One region of the Paenarthrobacter sp. NPDC089322 genome, then DNA from elsewhere that is predicted to be linked to it. Evidence: riboswitches for the same ligand, from Rfam matches in the RefSeq annotation. Region 1 holds a riboswitch; each other region holds the start of a gene.
The links. Region 1 has a riboswitch for S-adenosylmethionine ahead of AB0N65_RS14150 (DUF1737 domain-containing protein). Riboswitches for the same ligand answer to the same signal wherever they lie in the genome.
Positions count from the first base shown of each region.

Region 2: another riboswitch for S-adenosylmethionine. It lies ahead of AB0N65_RS08455 (homoserine O-acetyltransferase); the one in region 1 lies ahead of AB0N65_RS14150 (DUF1737 domain-containing protein).
Region 3: another riboswitch for S-adenosylmethionine. It lies ahead of AB0N65_RS04620 (aminotransferase class V-fold PLP-dependent enzyme); the one in region 1 lies ahead of AB0N65_RS14150 (DUF1737 domain-containing protein).

Region 1 covers NZ_JBFBGW010000014.1:31,518-38,816, reverse strand. The annotation lists gene AB0N65_RS14180 (UDP-N-acetylglucosamine 1-carboxyvinyltransferase) at 1-247, shown strand, start outside; gene AB0N65_RS14175 (hypothetical protein) at 262-1,659, opposite strand; gene AB0N65_RS14170 (glutamate--cysteine ligase) at 1,815-3,032, shown strand; gene AB0N65_RS14165 (hypothetical protein) at 3,029-3,637, opposite strand; gene AB0N65_RS14160 (O-succinylhomoserine sulfhydrylase) at 3,648-4,856, opposite strand; gene AB0N65_RS14155 (rhodanese-like domain-containing protein) at 4,857-5,267, opposite strand; gene AB0N65_RS14150 (DUF1737 domain-containing protein) at 5,264-5,530, opposite strand; SAM riboswitch class IV at 5,545-5,657, opposite strand; gene AB0N65_RS14145 (SulP family inorganic anion transporter) at 5,735-7,299, opposite strand, start outside.
Region 2 covers NZ_JBFBGW010000006.1:27,674-34,972, reverse strand. The annotation lists gene AB0N65_RS08480 (DMT family transporter) at 1-112, opposite strand, end outside; gene AB0N65_RS08475 (RNA-binding S4 domain-containing protein) at 136-363, shown strand; gene AB0N65_RS08470 (phospholipase) at 360-1,007, opposite strand; gene AB0N65_RS08465 (SGNH/GDSL hydrolase family protein) at 1,085-1,921, shown strand; gene AB0N65_RS08460 (winged helix DNA-binding domain-containing protein) at 1,923-3,107, shown strand; gene AB0N65_RS08455 (homoserine O-acetyltransferase) at 3,152-4,273, opposite strand; SAM riboswitch class IV at 4,288-4,403, opposite strand; partial or broken gene AB0N65_RS08450 (bifunctional o-acetylhomoserine/o-acetylserine sulfhydrylase) at 4,563-5,900, opposite strand; gene AB0N65_RS08445 (VOC family protein) at 6,108-6,746, shown strand; gene AB0N65_RS08440 (CPBP family intramembrane glutamic endopeptidase) at 6,908-7,299, opposite strand, start outside.
Region 3 covers NZ_JBFBGW010000003.1:137,969-145,267, forward strand. The annotation lists gene AB0N65_RS04610 (metal-dependent transcriptional regulator) at 1-88, opposite strand, end outside; gene AB0N65_RS04615 (class I SAM-dependent methyltransferase) at 116-877, opposite strand; gene AB0N65_RS04620 (aminotransferase class V-fold PLP-dependent enzyme) at 1,035-2,444, opposite strand; SAM riboswitch class IV at 2,474-2,587, opposite strand; gene hisN (histidinol-phosphatase) at 2,769-3,581, opposite strand; gene AB0N65_RS04630 (ribosome small subunit-dependent GTPase A) at 3,635-4,750, opposite strand; gene aroA (3-phosphoshikimate 1-carboxyvinyltransferase) at 4,753-6,126, opposite strand; gene AB0N65_RS04640 (DoxX family membrane protein) at 6,133-6,648, opposite strand; gene AB0N65_RS04645 (sigma-70 family RNA polymerase sigma factor) at 6,919-7,299, shown strand, end outside.

The DNA.
Region 1 (7,299 bases):
CAAACTCGGCGCCCAGGTGCAGCTCCTGGATCCGCACCGGATCTACGTCAATGGACCCACCCGGTGGCGCGCCGCGGAGATCGGCTGCCCGCCTGCACTACGGCCGGCCGCCTGCCTGCTGCTGGCAATGTTGGCAGCGCGGGGTACGTCGGAACTGCGCAACATCTACGTCATTGAGCGTGGCTACGAGGACCTGGCAGAGCGGCTGAACACCATCGGCGCAAAGGTGGAGTACTTCCAGGACTGAATCACAGCCTCTTTTCAGAGGGCGATCTTGTAGACGTGGTGGACGGACTCCTTGGCGAACGTGTCGGTGAACGCGCCGTTCTCCGCGGAGATGGTGCGGTTCTCGTTGAGCACTTCAACACGGGTGCCGTTGATGCCGTCGGGGAGCTTGAAGGTACGTTCCCCGGTGGTGGCGTCCTGGGTCATGGCGAAGATGTATGCTGATCCGTCCTTGACCTTCAGCATGGTGTCCAGGCTGTCACCGAACCTCCATACGTAGGATTGCGTGTTCAGGACGGGGGCAAGCGCCTTGACCTCGGCGTTGACCTCGCCCATGGCCCGCACCTGGTCCCGGGCGCAGTCCCGGTTGGAAATACGCACGTCTGCCAGCGCGTCACCGGACATGCAGGGGTTGCTGTCGCCCCCGCCCGGTGACTGGGTGAACCACACGATGCCCCGCGACTCATGGATGAGCATTGCCCAAACCTGCGCTTTGACGCGCTCAGCTGTCATCTGGTCCGAGAGGTCGTGTTCGCCCTCGGGGCTCAGGACTGTCGGGAGGGACCAGATAGGTGTGTGGACTCCCCGGGCAATGTTGACTTCCTGCTGGATCTGCATGGCTTTGGCGTACGCGGACGCTGTTTGGCACGTAGCCGTGGTTGTCGGGTTGTAGCCGGTTGGTGTGCGGAGCCGCCAATCCCTGCACGCCCCCGCATAGTAGTAGTTGGAAGTCGAAGACACGTCCACGGTTTCCCAGTAGCGTCGGGTGATGTCCATGGGCGCGTCATAACTGATGAGCGAGGGGGTCCAGTTGGCGTAGGTGAACCGGCCTTGCTCCTTCGACTTGGCTTCCTCGACCGTGCGGTACATGTGGGCGACGCCCTCGTCCCAGCCGAACCGTCCATCCACCTCGTCGTCGATGTAGTTGCCCGGGAGCTGCCCCCAGTCCAGGGGTGCGTCTTTGGGTCTCATGAGCGAGAACATGCCGTTTTGTTCGAAAAGGCGATGGTCGGTGTCCGGGTTGAACTGTACGTAGAAGTTGATGCCGTGCGCCTTGTCGAACTGCATTTGGGGGCCATTGGCTGATGCGTACCAGACGCCGATGGGGAAGAACGCCGGGTCATCCCAGCCTGCCGCGTCGGCTTTGGCAAACTTCTTCCAGAACTCCGGTCCGCCGTCCCAAGGAACCCTGGCAAGGCCCTCAAGGCTGCCTCCCTGCTCGGGGGCCGTTGAAGAGGGGCCGGCGGGCAGCGACGACGCAGGCGCAGACTGCCCCGGCGGGGTGAGGTTGGGAGACAGCGTCGGGGGCTCGGATGACGTTGCCGGGGGAGGGGCTGTACTCGGGGTGCACGCGGTAGCGAGCAGTCCCAAGAGGGCAAGGGCGGTGGCCAGTTTGCCGCTCCGGCTAGCCGCCCCGCGTGTGCATCCGGCCATGTGAGCCTCCGATCAGGTACTCAGGATAGTGGCCCCGCTTCGTCACCGGCAGGCCTTGGGCGCATTTGCCTCGAATTTCCCGTAAACGTTCCACTTCGTTGCCATGACCGTGGCGTCTGCTGTGACCCTCAGCTTCAAGGGCGCAGAATGGAGCCATGCGGACTTTCGGGGTTGAGGAAGAGCTACTCATCGTCGATCCCGTGACGGGCGAGCCCTTGGCCCTCGCGGACGCGCTGCTGGCTGGTAGCGACCAGCCAACGGAGGCAGGCACGGGCCTTAGCCACGAACTCAAGCTTGAGCAGATCGAAACCCAGACCCGGCCTTGCCACACTTACAGCGAACTCTTGCCGCAGATCAGGCGTGGGCGCGCCATGGCCAACGACGCCGCCAGGAAACACAACGCGAGGGTGGCCGCCATCGCAACGTCGCCGCTCGCGTCGAACACGCATACGACGCCGGACCCACGCTACGCAGTGATGCTGGAGCGCTTTGGGTTGACGGCCCACGAGCAACTGACGTGCGGGTTTCACGTGCACACCTCCGTGGAGTCGCCGGAGGAAGGCGTGGTGGTCCTCGACCACATCAGGGACAAACTGGCCGTGCTGACGGCAATCAGTGCCAATTCCCCCTACTGGCGCGGGCTGCCCACAGGCTTCGACAGCTATCGGATCCAAGCATGGAACCGCTGGCCAACTTCCGGTCCTTCTGCGGTTTTCGGTTCCCTGACCGCCTATCGCCGCATGGTGAAGCGGCTGCTGGAGACGGGCGTGCTCCTGGACGAAGGCATGATCTACTTCGACGCACGTATCTCACGGAACCATCCCACCGTGGAAGTCCGGGTGGCCGATGTCTGCCTGAGGTCGGAGGACGCGGCACTGATCGCGGTGTTGGTGCGGGCTTTGGTGGAGACGGCTTCCTTGGAAATGCTCGACGGCGTTGAGCCCGCCTCCGTGCCTACGGCACTCCTTCGGATGGCGAGTTGGCAGGCGAGCAACGTTGGTTTGCGCGGAGACCTCTTGGACTTCGGCGATTTCCGGCCACAGCCCGCGGCCGAGGTGGTGTGGGCATTGGTGGACTACCTTAGCCCTGTGCTGGATGACCAAGGCGAGCTGGAGTTGGTGAAGGCCGGGATCTCGGACATCCTCGAGCGTGGGAACGGAGCCCATGAACAACGCGAGGCCGCGGTGCGCTTCAGCAACCGCCAAAGGGGCGGGCATGCCGCAGCGGGTTCGCCGCCCACGGCCGAGGCCTTGGGAGCGGTGGTTGGGCATGCAGTGAAAATGACCATGCGGGGTGCCTCCGCGGCAGCGCACAAGGATGCCGCGGCTCACAAGGATGCGGCCCCGACGCTGACGAGGGTTCGGAGGCCCTAGTTCCGGCCCGGCTCCGCACTGGCGGGAGGTTCCTCCCACACCATCAGGTACGCGCCGGCGATACCTTCTATGAGGTAAAACACAAACGGCGGGATGTCCTTCTTCGCCACCAGGATAGCCCCGTAGACAGGCGCGCTTGCGGCAGCAGTGACACCGATCCAGCGTTTGGCGGGTGACGCCAACAGGCTCCCGCCCAGAGCGGCCAGGGCAAGGACGTGGAATCCGGAATATGCGAGGAAAGGCCAGTTGGAGCCTCGCCGATACGCAAATTTTTCCAGGTTGGAGGCCCGGTTCGCCAGGCTGGCCACGAACAGCGGTGCACCCGTGAGCAGGGCGCCGGCAGTGGCGATCGCCCATCCTTTGGCTTTCCCGTGGGGAAGTGCCCGAGCGAACGCGGCGAAACCCACCGGGACAGCCACCGTTCCTGCAGCAGCAAGATGCTGGCCAACGACCCAGCCGCGCTTTCCTGCCTGGAGCATCCGGAGACGCGCAGCAGCGTCAGCAGTGATATACACACGCTGCACGGGGGAGATGCCCGCAAACCAGATCGCCGTGCCGGCGGCAATGACTGCTCCGGCACGGCGATAAGGGCGGTTTCCGCTCATGGCAGCAAGGTTAGACCTGTTTGAGGGCCTTCTCCAGATCCGAAATGAGGTCGTCCACGTCCTCGAGACCAACAGACAAACGGACCACGCCATCAGTCAGGCCAATCGCCGCACGACCCTCCGGACCCATAGCCCGGTGAGTGGTGGTAGCGGGGTGGGTGATGAGGGACTTGGAGTCGCCCAGGTTGTTGGAGATGTCGATGACACCCAGTCCATCCAGCAAGGCAAACGCCGCCTCTTTGGCAGTGCGGCCAGCCGACGGCGAGAGTTCGAACGTCAGGACGGTGCCACCGGCCTTCATTTGCTTGGTGGCAAGCTCGTACTGCGGGTGCGACTTCAGCAGCGGGTACTTGACCCAGCTGATGGCTGGCTGCTGCTCCAGCCATTCCGCGATCTTCAACGCAGAGGCCGAGCTATGGTTCACGCGCAGCCCGATCGTCTCCAGGCCCTTGGTCAACACCCACGCATTGAAGGCCGAGAGGGAAGGACCTGTGTGGCGCATGAGCTGTTTGACCGGACCGTCGATGTATTCCTTGGTTCCAAGGATCGCTCCGCCCATGACACGGCCCTGGCCGTCAATGTGCTTGGTGCCGGAGTAGACGATCACGTCCGCGCCCAGCTCGCCGCAACGCTGCAGCAGCGGAGTGGCAAAGACATTGTCGACGACGACAGTCGCTCCCGCAGCATGCGCGAGGTCGCTGACGGCTTGGATATCGACGATTTCCTGCATCGGGTTGGATGGTGATTCGAAGAAGACAGCGGTGGTCGGCCGGGAGAGGGCGTCGCGCCACTGGTCCAGGTCCGGACCATCAACGAAGACCGTTTCAACGCCCCAGCGCGGCAGGATCTCGTTGAGGATCACAAAGCATGAACCGAACAGGGAGCGGGCCGCCACCACGCGGTCACCGGCAGCCAGCAAGGCACCCAAGGCGGTGAACACCGCGGACATGCCGGACGCCGTCGCAAAGCACGCTTCGGTTCCTTCGAGCAGGCGCAGCCGCTCTTGGAAGGTAGCTACCGACGGGTTGCCGTAGCGTGAGTAGACGAAGCGCTCGTCTTCGCCGGTGAAGGCGCGTTCTGCAGCTGCGGCGGATTCGTAAACGAAGCCGGAGTTCAGGAAGACAGGCTCGGCCGTTTCCTGGAAATTGGTACGGTCAAGTCCGCCACGGACTGCCTGGGTGTCAGGGCTCCAGCCGGCGGCGTCGGGATTGAAAGTCACTTAGTCGGTCCCCAGGTTCGTCGGCAGGCCACGGTTCTTCCAGCCATTCACGGTGCGTTCGCCGTAACGGTCCGGCTCACCTTCAAAGCCTTCAAGCACGTTGTAGGACGTGAAGCCGGCTTGGGTTGCTGCGATGGCGGCAGAGATGGAGCGCTGGCCGGAGCGGCAGATGAACACGAGTTCAACGCCGTCGCCCTCGGGAGCCTGCTGCTGCAGGTCCTCGAGGAAGCGGGAGTTCGGGATGCCGCCGGCGAGGTTCCACTGGATGAACAGGGGATCGTTTTCCGTGGCCTTGGTATCGGGGATGCCGATGTGGGCCCACTCGCCCTCGGTGCGCACGTCCACCAGGATGGCGCCCTCTTCAAGCTTTGCCCACGCGTCGTGCGGGGTCAGGTCACCTGCGTAGCTCATGCGTGTCCCTCGAATGCTTCCTCGTCCTCGTAGTTCTCCAGCTGGTCCACAGCGCTCGCGACTGCGGCATCCGCGCTGGCGATGGCAGTGGGCAGCACGACCGCCTGAGCCACGATCACGTCAGTGCCGTTGAACGTCGCTGACGGGCTGCCGTGCAGTACGTAGCCTTCGGCGAGGGCGTTGCTGATGCGCTCGCAGAAGTCGCGGGTATCTGGGCCGGTAATCAGGCGGTAGGAGAGTTTTTCTTCAGTGGGTTCAGGCATTGGGCGGTGCTCCTCAGTCACGCTTGCAGTTCGAAGTGTCGAATACGCCGAGTAGTCACCTGAGGCACCCCGCCGGAGAGAGGGTTGCCGACCAGCAAGTCAGGGCTTAACGCTGGTGCTCATTACTCAAGAAAAACGTAACATCCACGGGCGCGGCGCCGCATTTGTTGCAGTGCCGGTGGGCGTCATCTTGCGTAACGGCGGCTACTGTGACTGCTGGTTCCGGAGGTCCCGGACGGCCGCGCCCACGGTGGAATAGAAATGGTCCGGCGTGAACCGGGCGGCCGTGCCCAGATGGACCAGCTTGTCCTTGACGGGCCCTTTCAGCTCAGCGAAAACCAAGTCGACACCCCGACGGGCAAGCCACTCGTCCAACGTCACAAGGTCATCCAGTGCCGTGGTGTCGATGCCCGTGATGGGTTCGGCCGCGAGGATCACATGCGTGACGTGGTCCTCGGCCTCATCCAGTTCTTCCCGGACAAAGCCCGCCAGGACCTGGCCGTTGCCGAAGAACAAGGGAGCGTCGAACCGGAGGATCAGGAGGCCCGGGATGCGTGCGCCCTCGGGATGGCGGGTGAGGTCGTGGTAGCCCGGCCGGCCTTCCTGCCCACCCAGTTCCGTCCGGTAGGGATTCCAGGCCCGCCGGACAAAGTCGAGCAGCGCCAGGGCAATGGCCACCAGGATTCCCTGCAGCACACCCACCAGGAGCACCCCGAGGAACGCCGCAAGCATCACCACGGACTCGCTGCGGCTCAGGCGCAGCAATCGGCGGACCCCAGCCGGGTCGGCAAGGGCAATGGCCGCGGCGATCACCACGGCGGCCAGCGTTGCGGAGGGCAGATACTCGGTCACCCCCGGTGCCAGCAGCATGAAGGCCAGGACCAGGGCCGCTCCGACGGCGCCCGTGAGTTGCGATTTTGCGCCCGCGTCCACGGCAACTGGAGTCCGCGAACTGCTCCCGCAGATCGGGAAACCGCCAAGGAATCCGGTGGCGGCGTTGGCGGCGCCCAGAGCGGCCATTTCCCGGTTTCCGGACACCCTCTTTCCTTCCTTGGCAGCCAGCGATTGGGACAGGACGCCGGTGTCCGCAAACGCCATCAGGGCAATGCCTGCTGCTGGCGGGACCAAAGCAAGGGCATCGGCCCAGCTGATTCCGTCCAGTGCCGGCGCCGGAAGTCCCTGCGGCAGCGCCCCGGTGACCTTGACGTCGTCGTTCAATCCCCACAGGGCCGTAGCCAGGCAGGAGGCCACCACTGCCAGCAACACCCCGGGCACTTTCCATTTCAGGAGGCGCGGGATCCAGATCAACGCCAGCGATCCCAGCCCCAAAGCCACGGCGATGTAGTTGGTGCCGCCGTCGACCACCGATGTGAAGGCCTTGCCGAGTTTCTCCCAGATCGATCCGTCGCCGGCCTCGATGCCAAGGAACGCCGGCAGTTGCGACAGGCCAACGTACACGGCAAGGCCGTTGAGGTACCCGAGCCTGATGGGTTTGGACAGCAACCCGGTGATGGTTCCCAGGCGCAGCGCAGCACCTAGGAGCATGATGACGCCAACCAATATGGCCAGGAGCCCGGCCAGTGCCACCGACTTCTCCCCGCCGCCCACGGCGAGCGGCATGATCGCTGCCGCGATCAGCGGTGCCAAAGCCGAGTCCGGGCCGAGAACCAGGATCCTGGACGGCCCGACGACGGCGTACACCAGCAACGGAACAACAGTCGCGTAGAGCCCGGTGACGGGAGGGAGTCCCGCGGCCTGCGCGTAGGCCA
Region 2 (7,299 bases), on a different contig from region 1:
GCGCCCCGTTGATGCGCCCTTGGAGTGGCAGGACCAGCCCGGTGACCACGGCAAGAGGCAGCCCGAGGGCGAGCGGAAGGGTGGAACGTTGGGGCTGCGGCACTGTCACCACACTACTTCAGGCATCATTGCTGTATGAGCAACCCCGAAATCGAAGAGATCCCCATCCGCGACGACATGATCCGCCTGGGCCAAGTCCTGAAGCTGGCGAACCTTGTGGAGGACGGCGTTGAGGCCACGGAGCTCATCAAGAACGGCTTGGTCAAGGTCAACGACGACATCGAGGAACGCCGTGGCCGGCAGCTTCACGCCGGGGACACCGTTACCGTCAACGGCCGGACAGTACGGATCGCCTCTGCCTAGCTGAGGACTTTGTGGGTGAGGAATTCGCCCACATGCCCGATTTCCTGCTGGTTGATGCCGTGCCACATCCCTGTGTAAAGGACTTTGGTCAGGTCCACGTGCTTGCGGACCCAACCCATGGTGTACTCGATCTTGTCGGGGGTAATGACGGGGTCCTGCTGGTCGCGGCCCCAGAACATCGGGACCGAACCGTCCAGTTCCGAGTCGCGGAAGGCAGCGTCAGCACCGGCGTCGACGACGAACCCTGAAAGCCCGACGACGGCGGCGAAGTCAGCGGGCCGGTACCGCAGCATCGTGGTCGCCATGGCCATGCCCATGGAGAACCCCAGCAGCGTCACTGAAGAGTGGTTGGCCTTCACCGTATCCAGCCATTCAAGGGCGTACTCGGCAGCGAGCTTCACCGCCTCCAACGAGTAGTCGATCGACGCCGTCAGCGGGAACCACGTGAATCCGGGACCCATCGGCATCGGCGCCCGGAGCGCAGCAACGACGAAGCCGTCCGGAAGCAGACCCGCGAGGCTGAACAGATCGTCCTCGTTGGAGCCGTAGCCGTGGAGCAGGACCAGCAGCGGCTTGCCCGCACGATCGGCTTCGTCATGGGACCAGAGGACAACGGGCGCGGGGAATGCTACGGCTTCAGTCATGGGACTATTCTTGCAGTTACCGATGAGTAACAACCTACGGTGGCGTAGGTTCGCAGGTACGAGGCAGGATGTGAAGCGTGAGTGACTTCAATTCGTTGGTGAAACCGGGCGAGCCGGTCCAAAAGCACCCGTGGAGCCGTTACGTGGCCCTGGGTGATTCGTTCACGGAAGGCATCGGTGATCCCGAGCCCCGAAACCCCGGCGGCTTCCGCGGGTGGGCGGACCGCGTCGCGGAAGAACTCGGCAGGGGCCACGAAGACTTCGCCTACGCCAACCTCGCCATCCGGGGCCGGTTGCTGCAACAGATCGTGGATGAGCAAGTAGGCCCTTGTTTGGAACTCCAGCCCGACCTCGTGTCCATCTCAGCCGGCGGCAACGACCTCATCCGCCCCGGCGGAGATCCGGACTTGCTGGCAGAGAAGCTCGACGCCGCCGTTCAGGAACTTGGCTCCGGCGGCGCCACTGTGGTGCTCTTCAATGGACCGGACACGGCGTCCTCCGTCCTCGGGCGGATACGCGGCAAGGTGGCCATCTACAACGAAAACCTCAGGACGGTGGCCGCGCGCCACGACGCGATCGTGGCCGACATGTGGTCCCTCAGGCAGTTGGCCGATCCGCAAATGTGGGACGAGGACCGCCTGCACTTCTCGCCCTTGGGCCACCACACCATCGCCATGATGGTGCTTGATGCCCTGAACGTCCAGCACACGCTGGAACCGCTCCTGCCGAAGCCGCTGCCACCGCGAACGTGGCGCGAGGCACGCTCCTCGGACCTGGTCTGGGCGCGTGAATACTTTGTCCCGTGGGTCATCAGGAGGCTGCGCCACCAGTCCTCAGGGGACGGCATTACGCCCAAACGCCCGACGCCGGGGCCCGTCTTCGGACCCACCGGCAGCATGCTGCCCCGCGGCTGACATGACGCACGCACCGGGTGGGCGGCCCTTGGATGCCGGTTTGGGCCTGCAGCCTGAGGATGTGGTGGGACTGCGTTTGCGACGACAACAATTGCGGGCTCCCCATGCGGCGGACACCGGCGCGGCGCTCCGGAACCTCCTGGCAGTCCAGTCGCAGGAGTTTGCCTACGCCCGCTGGACCCTCGCCCAGCGGACGTACGGATCAACGGCCCAGGACGTGGAGCAAGCCGTCGCTGATGGCACCGTCCTGCGAACGCATATTCTTCGTCCCACCTGGCACTTTGTGCACCGGGAGGACCTGGGCTGGCTGATGGCGTTGTCGGCAGACCGCCTACATCAGGGAAACAAGGGCATGTACCGGCAGACCGGCGTGGACGAGGACGCTGCTGCGCGAAGCGGAAAGATCCTCGCCGAAGCGGTGGCGGGCGGTGCACATAAGACGCGCGAAGAACTTGCCGTGGTGTTGGGACAAGCCGGGTTCCCGAGCAAAGGACTTGGCTTTATCTACCACCTGATGCACGCCGAGATCAGCGGAATCCTGGTGAGCGGCACTCCTGTTCGTTCCGCCGGCGGGGCCCTCAAGCAAAGCTATGCGTTGTTTGAGGAACGGGTTCCCAACGCCGCTGGTGGCCCTTTGACCGGCGATGACCGCGATGCGGCACTGGGCCGACTCGCCTTGCGCTATTTCAGCAGCCGTGGCCCTGCCACCGTGAAGGACTGCGCGGCATGGTCCGGACTGACCCAAAAGGATGTGCGACGCGGTCTCGAGGCAGCCCATGGGCTTTCAGAAGGATCCTTGACCCCGGTGGTCATTGACGGCGTTGACTTTTACCTTGCTGCCGAGGAGGTTGAAGCGCTGGACCGGACCCCGCGGACGGCCGACCCGGAGCCGGCACTCCCGCGGGTGGACCTCATCCAGTGCTACGACGAGTACGTCATGGGGTACTCGCAATCCCGGCACTACCTCGGCGGCACGGCACCCTACTTCCCTGAGGACAACGGCCCCATGCATGTGGTCCTGCTTGATGGCAGATTGGCCGGTTGGTGGCGCCACGCTTTCTCCGGAGGAGCCTGCGAAGTGCACGTCCGCATGAACCGTGCTGCCACGGCGCCCGAACAGCAGGCGCTGGATGCCGAGGTGGAACGCTATGGGCGGTTCCTGGGGATTCAGGCCACGTTGGTGTGAAGCCCAGGCATCACTGCCTACTGCTTGGTCAGGCAACGGCTTGGTCAGGCGAAGAATGCCTCACGAAGCTGGACGGACAACTGCCCGATCTCGGTCAGGAAGCCATCGTGTCCGATGGGGGCCTCGATCAGGTGGACCGAAACATCGCCGGGAAGGTTGTCGGCGAGTTCCCGGGATTGCGCGGGGAAGTACAGACGGTCCGTATCCACCGCCGCCACGAAGAATTCGGCAGTGGCTTGGGCCAGGGCCTCCCGCAGCGTTCCCCGGCCGCGGCTGACGTCATGGGACATCAAGGCCTCGGTGATGGCGATGTAGCTGTTGGCATCAAAGCGGCGGACCAGTTTGGTGCCTTGATGGTCGAGGTAGCTCTCCACCTGGTAGCGCCCCCGCTCCCCCAGGACCGGTGCGGCCAGCGGGGTTTCCTGGTGCTGCGCTTCGCGGCCGAAGCGGAAATCGAGTTCCAGGGCCGAACGGTAGGTGATGTGGGCGATCCGGCGCGCCAATGCCAATCCTGCTTCCGGGGCAGGTCCGCCGTAGTAATCGCCGTTGTTGAAATTCGGGTCCTGACGGATGGCGAGGGTCTGCGATTGGGCGAACGCGATCTGTTCCGCCGTGCTGTAGGCCCCCACGGAGATCACGGCACAACGCCGGACACGTTCCGGAAAGGTGACTGCCCACTCCAGCGCTCGCGCACCACCCATGGAACCGCCCAGGACGGCGTGCCACGCCTGAATGCCCAAAGCGTCCGCGAGTCGCGCTTCGGCCGCGGTGCTGTCGCGGAGCGTGATAAGCGGGAACCGGGATCCCCAGGGGCGACCATCCGGAGCTTCGGACGAAGGACCCGTGCTGCCGTAGCAGCCGCCAACGATGTTGATGGAAACCACGAAGAACCTGTTGGTGTCGATGGTGGCGCCCGGCCCGACGAGCTGTTCCCACCAGCCTTCTTCGTCCGTGGCTCCCCGCGCCACGTGGGTGCTGCCGGTTAGCGCGTGTTGGATGAGGACCGCATTGGACGCATCCGCGTTCAGGCGCCCCCAGGTTTCATAGGCCAGGACAACGTTCGGGAGGTATCCGCCGGCTTCAAGATCCAGCGGACCCACGCTGGCGAACTTGACCGTTCCGTCTTCTTCGCCCGATTTCGGGAGTGCTGTAGCAGTAATGGTCATTCCTTTGACACCTAACCTCGCGCTTGCCCATCGCCTTGCGTGCGACAGGCCAGGTCCTCACCCGGGGCACCCCACCGCGGAGGAGGGTTGCCGGCCAGCAAGCCGGGGCTGTTCGCTGGCACTCATGACCTAATACGTAGAGTCTAGGAAAGACACCACCTTCATGGCGAAGAATGTGACAGCTGTGTGACGGTTTGGGGCGTTTTCGTTCAGCAAGGTGCACTTCAGAGTGCCGTCCGGCGAATATTCGTCGGACGGCACTCCCCGTGATACTCAGGTGCGGCGGTGATTATGCGCCCTTGGCACTGCGGAATCCGGCTTGAAGGTCCGCGATGATGTCGTCCACATGCTCGATGCCGACGGCCAGGCGGACCAAGCCGGGGTTGACGCCCGCAGCAACCTGCTGCTCAACCGTCAATTGGCTGTGGGTGGTGGACGCGGGGTGGATGACCAGCGAACGAACGTCGCCGATGTTGGCCACATGTGAGTGGAGCTCGAGTCCGTCGACAAAACGCTTCCCTGCCTCGACCCCGCCCTTGATGGTGAATGCCACAACCGCGCCCGTACCCCGCGGCCCGTACTTCCGTCCACGGTCATACCAAGGGCTGGACGGCAGACCCGCAAAGGCGACCGATTCGACGTCGTCATGAGCTTCCAGCCATGCCGCCACTTTAGTGGCGTTGGAGACATGGCGTTCCACGCGCAGGCTCAGAGTCTCAAGTCCTTGGGCGATGAGGAAAGCGTTGAACGGGGACACCGCGGAGCCAAGGTCGCGCAGCAGTTGGACCCGGGCCTTGAGGATGTAGGACAGGTTCGCGCCAAGCGCGCCGTCCTTCCCGAGGTCCCGGGCGTAGACGAGGCCGTTGTAGCTGGGGTCCGGTGTGTTGAAGTTGGGGAACCGCTCCGGGTCCCGGGAGAAGTCGAAGTTCCCTGAGTCCACGATCACGCCGGCGATCGCCGCGCCATGGCCGCCAAGGTATTTGGTGGCTGAGTGCACCACGATGTCCGCACCCCATTCGATGGGGCGTATCAGATACGGGGTGGAGAGGGTGTTGTCCACGATCAACGGCACACCCGCTTCGTGCGCCACCCCGGCAATTCCCTCGATGTCCAGCACGTCCTGGCGCGGGTTGGAAACCACCTCGCCGAAGAACAGCTTGGTGTTGGGCTGGACGGCCGCGCGCCACTGTTCCAGGTTGTCCGGGTCCTCAACGAACGTCACGGAGATCCCGAACTTCTTCAACGTATGCGCAAGCAGGTTGTACGTGCCGCCATAGAGGCTCGGGCTGGCCACGACGTGGTCTCCGGCTTCGGCAATGTTCAGGATCGCGAAGGTTTCCGCTGCCTGTCCGGAACTGAGCAGGAGGGCACCAAGGCCCCCTTCCAGGCTCGCGATGCGCTGTTCCACGGCGTCCTGCGTTGGGTTGCCGATCCGGGTGTAGATGGGCGCGAGCTCTGCCAGCGCAAAGCGGTTGGCGGCACTCTCAGCACTGGGAAAAACGAAAGACGTGGTCTGGTAGATCGGGAGGGAACGTGCGCCCGTTGCGCCATCAGGCTCCTGGCCTGCATGGATCTGGCGGGTTTCGAAGGACCATCCGTGGGACATTGCATTCTCCTTGTCGTAGCGCGCTGTTCTGGTTGGGCGGGTTGCGTGGGGCCAGTCTAGGAAGCGCCGGCCGTGGCGGTCCGCTTTGTGACGAAGACGGAATTTTTCGGACTTCTCGGGTCGTTTCCGCGTACCGGCATGACGCCTCGGGACGCATTTCAGTAACATCCCACCTTAGTTAGGCTGGACTTAGCTGAGACCCCGATCACAAAGTGCCAAGATGAAGCCATGCGCATGGATCACGTCTCTTACGCTTGTGAACGAGATGGCCTTTTGGCCACGACAGAACGAATTTCCGCAGCTCTGGGAGTGGACGCAGTCCGGGGCGGAGTGCACCCGCGCTTCGGCACCCGGAACATGATCATTCCCTTGGCGGATAACAAATACCTGGAAGTCGTGGAGGTCCTGGACCACCCCGCTTCCGACAAGGCACCCTTCGGCCAGGCAGTCAGGGCACGCTCGGCAGCGGGTGGCGGTTGGATGGGCTGGTGCGTCGCCGTTGACGACCTCGCTCCGTTCGAAGAACGCCTTGGCCGCTCAGCGGTACCCGGCAACAGGAAGTTCCCCGATGGCCGCGAACTGGTGTGGCAGCAGATCGGCATCCTCGGACTCATCGCTGATCCGCAGGTGCCGTATTTGCTCAAGTGGGAGGGCGACCCGTCGCTGCACCCGTCCAGGGTTTATGAAAGCGACGTCAAGATGTCCAGCCTGACCATTGCAGGCTCGGCGGAACGTGTCACCGAATGGCTGGGCGAACCTGTGGAGAAGCCGCTTGAGGACGTCGCGGTCCAATGGATGGCTCCCCACGGCACGCCGGGCATCATGTCCGTCACGTTCGAAACCGCCTCGGGGGCCGTCACCATCTAGGCGGAGTCACTATCCAACAGTCCCCTTCCACGAGGGGGCAACTCCCCGGCCAGCGTGTCCGGGTGCAGCTTCGGCCGCCATCAGCGGGTGCCAATGACGTCACCCACCGATGGCGGCCGAATATCTTTAAGCAGTTCCCCTGAGAGCGCCTAAGCAGCGTGTCAGCCCAGCCCCATCGCTTTGCCGAAGAGGCTGAAGCCGACGAATGCCACGATATCCAGTAGTGCGTGCGCGATGACCAGCGGCATGACCCGCTTGGTCTTGGTATAGATCCATGCGAACACGAGGCCCATCACCATGTTCCCGATGAACGGCCCGAATCCTTGGTACAAGTGGTAACTGCCGCGCAGGACGGCGCTGACAACGATCGCCACCGCCGTGCTCCAGCCAAACTTTCCGAACCGGTCCAGAAGGTACGCCACCACGATCACTTCCTCAACGATCGCGTGTCGCATGGCCGAAAGAATCAACACGGGCACGGTCCACCAGTACGCATCCAGTCCGCTCGGCACAATTGCTGTGGTCACTCCCAGTGCGCGCCCAACCGCGTAGA
Region 3 (7,299 bases), on a different contig from region 1:
ACGTGATGGGCTTGTCCTGCCACTCCGTGTAGGAGTAAATGACCTTGACGTAGTCCTCGATCGAGGAGGAGGGCGTACTGGTCTTCACAGTCCAAGCCTACCGTGGCCGCGGGATTCAGGCCTTGCGGGCCCGCCAGGTCTGCGTGAGGTAGGGCAATCCGAGAAGCTCTCCCGGCGCATGGCCAAGATGCTCGTACAAGTACCACTCAAGGTTGGCCATGACCTTCGCGCGGGTAGTGTCATTGGCGCGGAGGTAATAACTGCGGGACTTGGTCAGTTCCATGACATCTTCCGGCGAAACCGTGTCCGTCCACGTCGTGAGGTGGCTCTCTGCGTCCTTGAATTCCGGGCCGATGACCGGCCGGAAACCCGGTTTGTGGACGTCGCCGGCATGCATGATGCGTGAAAGGCGGTGGACCCAAGGTACAGAGGTATCCAGTTGGTTCCAGATCAGGCCCAGAACCCCTTGCGGACTGAGGATACGGGCCAGCTCCGTGCTCGCCTCGAGCGGGTCACACCAGTGCCACGCCTGGGCAACGCTGACGACGTCGAATGCTGAGTCCGCCAGTCCGGTCGCCTCGGCCGTTCCCTCCAGTGCAATGACGTGCGGATAGGACTTTCGCAATTGTTCCAGCATGTCGTTGGAAGGATCGACGGCGGTCACCGCCAAGTTACGCTTAACCAGAAGTGCAGTGAACTTTCCTGTGCCCGCACCAACGTCAACGGCGGACATTGCACCGGGGGGAATCAACCAATCGGCGGAGTCTGCCGGGTAGCCCGGGCGCACGCGGTCATAATGCTCCCCGCCGTCCTGGAAGCTCTGGCCAAGTTCGTGCCGGCGCCGGGCATGGAGCCGGGGGCCGCCGCCCCTGCCCATACGGCCGGAGACTCCAGTTGAACGCATGGCCACGCACAAACTCCTTTTGCCGCAAACGCCGTGGGATACCTACGAATCTACCGCAGGATCCGGAACGAATACGTCAGTGGACTACCGGACGCTCCCGTGGGTCAGTGCTCGGCAGGTGGGCTCCTGCTTAGTCGACTGTGCAGGGTGCAGCGCCGGCGGTACCTGGAGTGTTCGGTGCCCATTCGGGGTAGCTGCGGTGATCGTTGGCGGGAACCCAACGGCCCTCGTCCACGACGTAGTCCCAGCCAAGTCCGGTGCGCTTCAACTCCTCGATACCGGCGAGCAAGCGGGCCGCGTCCTCCAACCGGGAGCCGACGCCGAAGCTTGCACGCAAGGACCCCGAAGGCAGCCCGAGGCGCTTGAGGAGGGGGTGAGCGCAGAAGCGGCCGTCACGGAGACCGACGCCGTGCTCAGCTGCAAGGTAGGCCGCGACCAGTCCGGCGTCGAATCCCTCCACCGAGAAATTGACCACGCCTATGGTGTCCACGGAATCGCTGAAAATCTGGTGGACGGTCACACCATCGATTGCCCGTAAACCTTCAACCAGATAGGAGCGGATGCCTGCCTCGTGATCATGCCACGCCTGGGGGTCAAGCGCGGACAGTACTTGAGTGGCGCGAGCCAGGGTCGCGGCGCCGAGAACGTTGGGTGAACCGCCCTCGTGGCGTGCCGGACCCGTAGCCCAGCTGACGGAATCCAGACGTGCTTCGCGGACCGCGCCACCGCCGGCAAGGTGCGGAGTGCCGGCGTCGAGCCAGTCCGGGCGGCCGACCACGACGCCCGCACCGAACGGTGCGTAGAGCTTGTGGCCGGAGAAGACCACGTAGTCGACATCGGCTTCGGCGATGTTGATGCGGCGGTGCGGGGCGAGTTGCGCGGCATCCACCACAATGCGTGCACCGTACTCGTGCGCGAGTGCTGCGAGTTCGGCGATAGGCAGGATCTCGCCCGTTACGTTGGATGCGCCTGTGACGGCCAGCAAGGAGACCCCACCCTGGCTGAGTTCGTCACGCAGCTTGGCCACGGTGCCGGTCAAGGTGGATTGGGCGACGACACTGCGATGCGGGACTCCTTGCCAAGGAAGGAGGTTCGCGTGGTGCTCGATGTCCAGGTACAGGACCTCACCAGTGTGCTTCCCGGCCAGTTGAGGCAGGCAGCCGGCCAGCAGGTTCAGGGAATCGGTGGTGTTCCGCGTGAAAATGACCGAGTCATCGGGCCTGCCGCCGACGAACTCGCGGACCACGTTGCGGGAGTTCTCATAAACGGAGGTGCTGATCTGTGAGGCGTATCCGGCGCCGCGGTGGACGCTCGCGTAGTACGGGAGAATCTCGTTCAGATATGCGGACACGATCGTCAAGGCCGGTGCGGACGCTCCGTAGTCCAGGTTTGCGTAGCGGACGTGTCCGCCCTGGATCAGGGGAGCTTGCAGTTCGGCACCGGTAACTGCGGCCAGGGGACGGCCTGCGGCGGCTTCGCGCACCGATTCTTCGGCGGCCAGGGACGGCAGGATGGTGGAGTTGAACGTAGCAGTGCTCATTGGACCTCACTCAAGAGGGATCCCCAAGGGATCCGCGCTTGCCGCATCCGTTCCGGACCGGCCAGGTCGTCACCCGGGGCACCCCACCGCGAATGGAGGGTTGCCGGCCAGCAAACCGGGGTTTTGCGCTGGCACTCGTGACCTGTAAAGAGGTTAGGGCACTCTCCGCGCCCGTTCCAAAGCCGGATCCTTTGTTAAGCACATTGTTACGGCGGATTGGAAAATCCTCGTTTTGACGAAGAAAAAACGGCGGAAGCCCCCGGAAGGGGGCATCCGCCGTCGAAAATTCTGCAAACCGGCCGTGAAGTCGCGTGCCGGGCTGTGTCAGAGGAGATCGTCCAGTCCAGGATTCAGTTGCTTCAGGACTTCGGAGTGCAGGATGGAATTGGTGGCGAGGGCATTGCCTCCGAAGGGACCGTCCTCGCCCTCCAGGGATGTAAAGCGACCCCCCGCTTCCGTGACGATCGGCACTAGTGCGGCCATATCGTAGAGGTTGAGTTCGGGCTCGCAGGCTATGTCCACCGCGCCCTCGGCGACGAGGCAATAGGACCAGAAATCGCCATAGGCACGGGTCCGCCACACGTCTTCCGTGAGGCCAAGGAACTCGTCAAGGTTGCCACGCTCTTTCCAGCCGGAGAGGCTCGAATAGGACAATGAGGCGTCGGCGAGTCGTGACACGTTGGAAACCTTGAGCCGCGTGGCCGAGGCAAGTGAACGTCCCGTGTACGCGCCCATGCCCTTGGCCGCCCACCAACGCTTGCCCAGTGCCGGTGCGCTCACTACGCCAACCACGGGTTCGCCCTCGTCGACGAGCGCGATCAACGTGGCCCACACCGGCACGCCGCGCACGAAGTTCTTGGTGCCGTCGATGGGATCGATGATCCAGCGACGCGAACCATGACCGCTGCTGCCGAACTCCTCGCCAAGGACGGCATCACGGGGACGTGAGCGGGACAACTGGCCACGGATCGCCTCTTCTGCTGCCTTGTCGGCGTCGGTGACGGGGGTCAGGTCGGGCTTGGTCTCGATCTGCAGGTCCAATGCCTTGAAGCGGTCCATGGTCTGTGCATCCACGGAATCTGCCAGGACATGGGCCAGGCGCAGGTCGTCGTTGTAGCTGGAAACGGGTTGGGTCATGCCACCAAGTTATCGTGAATCGTTCTGTGCACGGGGACGTGAAGATGGGTCGTCTAGTTGACTGTGCCCAGTTCTTTGGTCTCTTTGGCTTCCAGCCGCGGGTCGGCTCCGAGCAGCCTGCGCAGCGAGGACAGGCGGGCTACGCCTGACGGGCCGGCATGACCCTCGGTGACCCACGCGTCCAGGCCGCAGTTGACGGCACCGGCGTCATGCTTGCAGCCCCGCTCGCAGGCTTCCGTACCCGGCTCGAGGTCCGGGAAGGAATGCAGGATACGGTCGGGATCCACGTGGGCCAATCCAAAGGAGCGGATGCCCGGGGTGTCGATGATCCAACTGCCGGATGGGGCATCGGCCAGTTTCAGTGCCAGGGCCGATGATGATGTATGCCGACCGCGGCCCGTCACTGCGTTGACCCCGCCCGTGGCGCGCTCGGCACCTGTCAACGCGTTCACCATGGTCGACTTTCCGACGCCGGAGTGGCCCAACATGACGGTTACTTTCCCGTCCAGGTGTGCCCGCAACCGCGATACGGCGTCGCTGTCGAGACGGGCGGAAAGTCCATCATCCGAGCGGGCATCGATTCCGGAGGCTTCAGCGTCGGCCGTGCGGCTGATGATCACCGGGAAGTCCAGGCTGAGGTAATTCGACAACAACTCAGCGGGATCCCTGACGTCCGCTTTGGTGACGAGCAGCAGTGGCTCGATACCGGCGTCGTAAGCTGCCACCAAGGCGCGGTCGATAAAACCGGTACGCGGTTCCGGGTTGGCGGCGGCGACCACCACAACGAGTTGGTCTGCGTTGGCCACCACCACCCTTTCGATGGGATCGGTGTCGTCGGCGCTGCGGCGAAGAAGGGTCTTGCGTTCCTCAACGCGGACCAGCCTGGCAAGTGTGTCCGGCCCGCCGGAGACGTCGCCGACCAAGGCAACGAAGTCACCGGGGACCACGGGGCTCCTCCGTAACTCACGCGCACGGGCCGCAATGACGATGCGCTCGTTGGCGGAGTCCTCATCCACAATCGCGGTGTAACGTCCGCGGTCCACGGTGATGATCCTGCCGATGACGGCGTCATCGTGGCTTGGCCGGTCCTTGGTACGGGGCCTTGAACCCTTTTTGTTGGGACGGATCCGGACGTCGGATTCGTCCCAGGAACGTGCGTCGCGGCCCATGGTCAGCTGCTGGCCTCGTCGGTGTCCCGGGACTGCTCGAGCATTGCTTCCCACATCCGCGGGAATTCGGGCATGGTCTTGGATGTCGTGGCGATGTCCTCCACCTGGACTCCTTCGACGGCGAGCCCCAGGATGGCGCCGGCCGTGGCCATACGGTGGTCCGCGTAGCTGTGGAAGACTCCGGCGTGGAGCGTGGCAGGACGGATGATCAAACCATCCGCGGTCTCCTCAACGTTGCCACCAAGCCCGTTGATCTCGGCGACCAATGCAGCCAACCGGTCTGTTTCGTGGCCCCGGAGGTGTGCGATGCCCGTTAGCCGGGAAGGCCCGTTTGCCAATGCACACAGCGCCGCCACGGTGGGGGCAAGCTCACTGGTCTCATCGAAATCCGCGCCTTTGATCTCCGGACCGCCGGTGACTGTGAGGGTGCCGTTCTCCAAGGTCACTGTGGCACCCATCGCAGCGAGGATGGTGCGCCAGAGATCGCCGACCTGGGTGGTCCCGGTGGGCCAATTGGGGATCCTTACAGTTCCGCCCGTCGCGAGCGCGGCGGCAAGGAACGGGCCCGCGTTGGAGAGGTCCTGCTCTATCCTCTGGTCGAAAGCGCGGATCGGACCCGGCGCAACCCGCCAATGGTTCGGCACGGAATCGTCCACGGTGACGCCAACGCTGCGGAGGACGGCCACCGTCATATTGATGTGGTCCAGGCTCGGGACGGGCTTACCGACGTGTTCAAGGTGCAGCCCCTCAGTGAAACGCGCGCCCACCAGGAGGAGGGCCGAGACGAACTGCGATGACGCGCTGGCGTCGATGACCAGGTGGCCGCCCCGGACCTCCCCGGTTCCGTCCACTGTGAACGGAAGGGCCGACGGCGTCCTGCCGCCTTCGCTGGCGACCGGCACCCCGAGGGCAATCAGCGCCTCAATGATGGTTCCCATGGGCCGCTTGCGGGCATGCGGGTCGCCGTCGAAGAGCGTGGAACCATTGCGCAACGCGGCCAGCGGCGGGACGAAGCGCATCACTGTTCCCGCAAGGCCGCAGTCGATGGCTGTTTCTGCTGTCTGCGCCGCCGGGTCCAGTGGAGTGATCTCAAGGTCCGGGCCAAATGTACCGTCACCGGGTACCTCCGTCACGGTGGCGCCCAATTGACGGAGGGCTTGGACCATCAATGCGGAGTCGCGTGAGTGCAGGGGAGCGCGGAGGCGCGAGGGGCCGTCGGCCAATGCCGCGAGCACCAGGAAACGGTTGGTGAGGGACTTGGACCCGGGCACCGTCACTGTGGCGTCTATCGGGGACTTTGCGTGGGGGGCCGGCCACAGCGGCAGTGCCTTGCTGCTGTTCATTGAGTCCGTGCTGGCGGCGGTGGTACCTGTCATGCTTCCTTATGCTCCAACTGCTGTGTCTACGGCCTTGCGTACTGCTTTGTCGGCGCGCTTGATCTGCTTGCCCGTCGCCTTCCTGGCGTCAGCCGCCAGGTGCTCGGCGCGCCAAGCCAGGCTGGGGCGGCCGGCCGTATCCACGGCGGCAAGCAACACTCCGCCCGTCAACGAGATGTTCCGGAGGAGCTGCGCGCGCCTGGCTGCCCGGCCTTCCTTGGTGCTGATGTCCGCCGACCGCCATTCAACATAGGAGTTCAAAGCCGAGGTCAGGGCCAGCACAGTAGCAGCAAAGCGGGACATCTTTCCCAGGCCAAGGAGGGCTCCTGCACCCAGTTGCGCGCCGCCGATGACCCGCGCGAGGACCTTCTCGTCTGCCGGGAACGGAAGGGATTCCGAGGCGCGGCGGAGCACGGGGGACAGTTGCTTCGCAGTGTCGTCCGCATTCTTGAGCTTGTCCAAACCTGCAACAACGAAGCTGGTCGCGAGCATTGGTCGTGCGAGGAAACGGATAACAGACATGTCTTGCCTCCTGGATGGCTTGCCACAATAGTCAATGAGTGTTGTGTTCAAGGGGTGCAGTCTGCTCTAGTCTTGCACCTTTGCGGAATATTTACCCAGCGCCCGCAGTTGTGAACATCAGGCGCGGTGAAGACCGGGCCGCGGCATGGTGTTGCCGCAGTGCTGAACGGAGTTGGTTTTTTGACCTTGGTAAGGGACCGTGTTGGTCTACTGGAGCCAGGGCTTCCGGCGCAGCCGGATTCCCGGAAACTGACAGTAGACTTGGCAACGATGAGCACCATTGAACCGCCCACAGCGGCCATATACGAGGCAACCGGCCTGTCCCCTGAAGAAGACAGTGCTGCCGGCGCGGGCATCGACGTCGATGTCACAACGGAAACTGCCGAACAGCGGCGGGAACGCTTCGAGCGTGACGCAATGCAGTATGTGGATCAGCTGTACTCGGCTGCAATGAGGATGGCCCGGAATCCCTCGGATGCTGAAGACCTCGTCCAAGAGGCGTATACCAAAGCGTTTTCGGCCTTCCACCAGTACAAGCCGGGGACAAACCTGAAGGCGTGGCTGTACAGGATCCTGACGAATACCTACATCAACCTCTATCGGAAGCGCCAGCGCGAGCCGCTGCAGTCCAATTCCGACACCATCGAGGAC